Roseateles amylovorans: one gene and its partner. The protein of the gene in region 1 interacts with the protein of each later gene in a pairwise test. Links are inferred from orthologs where the notes say so. Each region holds a gene or a part of one and is shown on either strand. Other genes may lie near its edges.

Evidence for each region.
Region 2: the proteins of ftsA (region 1) and N4261_RS25160 interact in binary tests that used the Escherichia coli proteins (3 or more experiments, as listed by UniProt). The link is inferred for Roseateles amylovorans from one-to-one orthologs.

The regions. Positions count from the first base shown.
Region 1 is NZ_CP104562.2:4,858,499-4,861,552, reverse strand. What follows is about bases 189-3,054. They hold ftsA (cell division protein FtsA), read left to right. Parts: upstream 189-939; coding sequence 940-2,169; downstream 2,170-3,054. Other genes in these bases: ftsZ (cell division protein FtsZ), read left to right, coding at 2,283-3,054; N4261_RS20170 (cell division protein FtsQ/DivIB), read left to right, coding at 189-931. Outside these bases: more of N4261_RS20170, read left to right, coding at 92-188. UniProt on the Escherichia coli protein: Essential cell division protein that assists in the assembly of the Z ring. May serve as the principal membrane anchor for the Z ring.
Region 2 is NZ_CP104562.2:6,079,874-6,082,799, forward strand. It holds N4261_RS25160 (rod shape-determining protein), read right to left. Parts: upstream 2,023-2,926; coding sequence 979-2,022; downstream 1-978. Other genes in the region: mreC (rod shape-determining protein MreC), read right to left, coding at 1-733; gatC (Asp-tRNA(Asn)/Glu-tRNA(Gln) amidotransferase subunit GatC), read left to right, coding at 2,388-2,687; gatA (Asp-tRNA(Asn)/Glu-tRNA(Gln) amidotransferase subunit GatA), read left to right, coding at 2,684-2,926. UniProt on the Escherichia coli protein: Forms membrane-associated dynamic filaments that are essential for cell shape determination. Acts by regulating cell wall synthesis and cell elongation, and thus cell shape.

The DNA.
Region 1 (3,054 bases):
GACCCCGACCCCGACCCCGACCCTAAACGCCGGACCCAGCCCCGTTCGAACACCCATCCCCTTCACCCACATCGACCGAGCCATCGCCACCATGGGCGCCACCTTCACCAGCCAGGCCACACCGTTGCCGTCGGACATCCGAGTGATGAACGCCGTCGCGGCGTTGCTGACCTTGCTGGTGGTGGCGGGCGGCCTGGCGATCGGGTTGCAGTGGCTGGTGCGGCAACCCTTCCTGGCCATCCGGTCCATCACGGTGGAAGGCGACGTCACCCGCAACAGCAGTGCCTCGCTGCGTGCCAATGCGCTGCCGCGTTTGAGCGGCGGTTTCCTGACGATGAACCTCAAGAGCGCGCGGCAGGCGTTCGAATCGGTGCCCTGGGTTCGGCACGCCACGGTGCAGCGGATCTGGCCGCGCCAGTTGGTGGTGCGTCTGGAAGAACATCGCCCCGCCGCCTATTGGGAAACCAAAGCGGAAAACGCGGACGCGGACAGCGACGCGGTGGTCGACACCCAACTGGTCAACAGCTTCGGCGAGGTGTTCGAAGCCAACCTCGGCGATGTCGAGGATGACGATCTGCCCACCCTGGCCGGCCCGGAGAAAACCTCCGGCGCCATGTTGTCGATGTGGCGGGAACTCGATCAACTGACCCGCAGGAAACTCAATGAAGGCGTGGAGCGGCTGGATTTGTCCGGACGAGGCTCCTGGCGCGCCACGCTGGAAAAAGGGTCGGTCATCGAATTGGGACGCGGGACCGAGGCGGAGGTGGTTGCGCGATATGGCCAATTTATCGCCAGCATTCCCCAGATCACCGCGCGCTATCACACCTCGCTGATTTCGGCCGATCTCCGCCATGAGCAGGGATATGCGGTTCGGCTGGCCGGTGTGACGACGGTTTCAAACGCGCCCAAGGGCGCCACCAAGAAGAATTGAGGACAGGCATGGCCAAGGAATACAAAGATTTGGTCGTCGGGTTGGACATCGGTACCGCCAAGATCATGGCGGTGGTGGCTGAGGTGATGGGCAATGGGGAATTGCGCATTGCCGGTCTGGGCGTGGCGCCCAGCCATGGACTGAAGCGCGGCGTGGTGGTCAATATCGACGCCACGGTGCAGTCGATTCAGCAGGCGCTCAAGGAAGCCGAAATGATGGCCGACTGCCGGATTGCCCGGGTTTTCACCGGCATTACCGGCAGCCATATTCGCGGTCAAAACTCCACCGGCATGGTGATCGTGCGGGACAAGGAGGTCACCCCGGTGGATGTGGCGCGGGTGGTTGAAACCGCCAAGGCCATCAATATCCCGAACGACCAGCGGCTTTTGCTGGTCGAGCCTCAGGAATTTGTGATCGATGGCCACGAGGTCAAGGAACCCATCGGCATGAGCGGGGGGCGGCTGGAGGTCAAGGTCCACATCGTGACCGGCGCTCAGAGTGCGGCTGAAAACATCGTCAAATGCGTGCGTCGCTGCGGCCTGGAAGTGGAGCAGCTTGTGCTGAATCCGAGCGCCTCCAGTTTGGCGGCACTCACTTCCGACGAGCGGGACCTGGGCGTCGCGCTGGTCGACATCGGCGCCGGCACCACCGATGTGGCGATCTTCACCGGCGGGTCGATCCGCCACACCGCCGTCATTCCAATCGCCGGGGATCTGATTACCAGCGATATCGCGATGGCCCTGCGCACGCCGACCAAGGATGCGGAGGAAATCAAGGTCGAGCACGGCGTGGCCAAACAATTACTGGCGGATCCGTCCGATCAGGTGGAAGTGCCGGGTTTGGGCGACCGGGCACCCCGCATGCTCTCCAAGCAGGCCTTGGCGGGCGTGATCGAGCCGCGCGTGGAAGAAATCTTCTCGCTCGTGCACCAGGTGATCCGGGAATCGGGCTATGAAGAGCTGCTGTCGTCCGGGATCGTGCTGTCGGGCGGATCGTCGGTGATGCCTGGGATGGTGGAACTGGCGGAGGATATTTTCCTGAAACCGGTACGACGGGGAAATCCCACTTACAACGGTGCCCTGTTTGACATGGTGGCCAATCCCCGTTCCGCCACCGTGATGGGTTTGCTGGAAGAGGCCCGCCTGTCGCGCACCCGGGGATTCAAGGCGGCCCAGCAGGCAGGTTCGGTGAAGACCCTCTTCGGACGGGCGAAGGATTGGTTTCTTGGTAATTTCTAGAGTTTTCCTGGCCTCTGTGACCGGGTATGGCCCCGGAACGAGGGGCAAAAATGGGGCGCGCCCCACTTCAATTTTGCTGATGGTAGTTGCACAATATGGACAGGAGGTTTGATATGGCCATCGAGATGATCGAAGAGTTTGATCAAGGCACCCAGATCAAGGTGATCGGTGTGGGCGGCGGCGGCGGTAATGCCGTTGAACACATGATTGCGCAAGGTGTCCAGGGCGTGGAGTTCGTCGTGGCGAACACCGATGCACAGGCCCTGAATCGCTCCAAGGCTGACCAACTCCTGCAACTGGGCCATACCGGCCTGGGCGCGGGTGCCAAGCCCGAGGTCGGCCGCACGGCCGCCGAAGAGGCCGAGGCGCGCATCCGCGAATCGATCACCGGTGCGCACATGCTGTTCATCACCGCCGGCATGGGCGGCGGCACCGGCACCGGTGCGGCCCCCGTGATTGCGCGCATCGCCAAGGAGATGGGCATCCTGACCGTCGGCGTGGTCACCAAGCCGTTCGAATTCGAAGGCTCGCGTCGCGGCAAGGCCGCCGATGCCGGTCTGGCCGAGCTCGAAGCGAATGTGGATTCGCTGATCGTCGTGCTCAACGACAAGCTGCTGGAAGTCCTGGGCGACGACATCACCCAGGATCAAGCCTTCGCGCATGCCAATGACGTGCTGAAGAATGCGGTGGGCGGCATCTCGGACATCATCCACATGCCTGGCCTGGTGAACGTCGACTTCGAAGACGTCAAGACGGTGATGAGCGAGCCCGGCAAGGCGATGATGGGCACGGCGGTGGCCGCTGGTCCGGACCGTGCCGCCAAGGCGGCCGAGCTGGCGGTGGCTTGCCCGCTGCTGGAAGGCATCGACCTGTCGGGCGCGCGCG
Region 2 (2,926 bases), 1.2 Mb from region 1 along the record:
TGGCCACCGGCAGGCCGGGCGGATAGACGCCGTCCAGGCCCGACGTGGCCAGCGCATCGCCGGGCTTGATGTCGGCATTGGCGGCGATGAAGCGCAACTCCATCACGCCACGTTCGCCGCCGTAGGCCACGCCGCGCTGCTGCGTGCGGGTGTTGAGCACCGGGATGGTGGCTTCGCGGTCGGTCAGCAGCGTCACTTCGGCGGACAGCGGATAGACGCGGGTGACCTGGCCCAGCACGCCCGAATCGTTGACCACCGGCGCGCCCAGGCGGACGCCTCGATGGCTGCCCCGGTCGATCACGATCCGACGGGAGAAGGGATCCGCCGCCTCATACAGCACCTCGGCGGCCAAGCTTTTGACCGGTAGCGCTTCTCGAAGGTCGAGCAAGGCGCGCAGCCGCTGGTTCTCCGCCTGGAGCTGCGCGGCACGGCTGAGCACCACCGCCTGCTCGGCGAGCTGCCGACGGGCCTGGTTCTCGGCCTCGGTGGCGCGCTCCATGCCGCGGGCATAGTCGCCGGCCTGCTCCCAGGCGTCGACCGGCGCAAGCAGCATGCGCTGCAACGGATGCAGCACCAGCGCCAGCCCGGAGCGCGCCGGCGCGGTGATACCGAAACGGGCGTCCGCGACCATGAGAAACACCGCCAGCGCGGCGCAGAACGCCAGCTTCGTCAACGCCGACGGGCCTTCCCGGAACAGCGGCGGTGGATTGCGATCCAAAGTGCCCAGTGGCATGGGGATCTCAGACTTTCAGAATGGGCGCACGGTCCCGGTGGGCCATCGGTCGGCCTCGGTGAAGGCTGGCAGGAGGCAGAGGCCGCCGTTGAATCCGCGGCCCAGACTCATGCGCGGGCATCAGGTCGGGTGTCGGGTCGGGTGTCGGGTCGGGTGTCGGGCACGGAAACCGCCGAGCGACGATGCCGCCCTCCGCGCCTGCCCGCACCGACCCACGATTCATGACGCCTGCGCGTTGGCCACGTTCATTCCGAGGTGAAGATAGAACCGAGACGCTCCATGCGCTCCAGCGCCATGCCGCAACCGCGCACCACGCAGGTCAGCGGATCCTCGGCCACCAGCACCGGCAGACCGGTTTCCTCGGCCAGCAGCCGGTCCAGGTCGCGCAGCAGCGCGCCGCCGCCGGTCAGCATCATGCCGCGCTCGGCGATGTCGGCACCCAGTTCGGGCGGCGTCTGTTCCAGCGCGTTCTTCACGGCGGAGACGATCTGGTTGAGCGGGTCGGTCAAGGCTTCCAGGATCTCGTTGGACGAGATGGTGAAGCTGCGCGGCACGCCTTCGCTCAGGTTGCGGCCCTTGACTTCCATCTCCTTGACTTCGGAGCCCGGGAAGGCCGAACCGATGTTCTTCTTGATGGACTCGGCCGTCGGCTCGCCGATCAGCATGCCGTAGTTGCGGCGGATGTAGTTGATGATGGCTTCATCGAACTTGTCGCCGCCCACCCGGACGCTGCCCTTGTAAACCATGCCGCCCAGCGAGATCACGCCGACCTCGGTGGTGCCGCCGCCGATGTCGATGACCATCGAGCCGGAGGCTTCCGACACCGGCAGGCCGGCGCCGATGGCCGCGGCCATCGGTTCTTCGATCAGGTAGACCTCGGAGGCACCGGCACCCAGGGCGGCGTCGCGGATCGCGCGCTTTTCCACCTGGGTGGAGCCGCAGGGCACGCAGATGATGATACGGGGGGACGGACGCAGCAGCTTGGTGTCGTGCACCATCTTGATGAACTGCTTGATCATCTGCTCGGTGACCACGAAGTCGGCGATCACGCCGTCCTTCATCGGGCGGATCGCCTCGATGTTGCCGGGCACCTTGCCCAGCATGGCCTTGGCTTCGTGGCCGACGGCCTGAATAGTTTTCTTGCCGTTCGGGCCGCCTTCGTGGCGAATGGCCACGACCGACGGTTCATCCAGCACCACCCCTTTGCCGCGGACGTAAATCAGCGTGTTGGCGGTACCCAGGTCGATGGCGAGATCGGTGGAGAAATAGCGGCGCAGGGAGGCGAGCATGTGGTTGGGCATTTGCCGGACCGAGTCGCTTCATCGCCAACCGCAGCCAGTTCAAATCGCCGAACGGACGTCATTCGGCGGGATTCGGCTGCTTCAAGCGGCTTCGTCTGCGTTCGGTCCGGGCGGCTGCGATTCGAGAGGTTCGGGCGGTAACCGCGCGGCTGCACAAAGCGCCGCGCGAGCGGAATTCCTGACCATAAGAGACGAGGCTGCAATAGCAGCCCCGACTTATGGAGATAAGCGGGGATAATAACTGATCACCCCCTAGTTTGGCCCGCTGGCAAGCACCAAAGAAACGATTGGCGATTGTTTGGTGAATGTTTCAGAGGGCCCTGGAAGATCGACCTCCAGCCCATCATCTCCCCATGGCCCTGACCCACGACGACGTCACCCGGATCGCCCTGCTGGCCCGGTTGCAACTCTCCAGCGACGAGCAGGCCGCGCTGCTGCCGCAGCTCAACGGCTTCTTCTCCATCGTCGAGCAGATGAGCGCGGTGGACACGAGCGGCGTCGAGCCGCTCTACACGCCTCTGTCGGCGGTGCAGGAAGTGGCCCTGCGCCTGCGCGAGGACCGCGTCACCGAATCGAATCAGCGCGAACTCAACCAGCGCAGTGCCCCCGCCGTCGAGGACGGCCTGTTCCTCGTTCCCAAGGTCATCGAATGACGACGCCGCTTCATCATCTGGGCGTGGCCGAGCTGGGCCGCGCACTTCGCCAGAAACAGGTTTCCAGCCTTGAACTGACGCAACATCTGCTTGCGCGTGTTGCCGACGCGAAGGATCTCGGCGCCTTCCTGCATGTCGGCGAAGCGGCCGCGCTGGAACGCGCCCGCGCCGCCGACGCGCGGCTGGCCCGCGGCGAGGGCGAACAGCCCGGCGGCGCGCTGATCGGCGTCCCGCTCGCG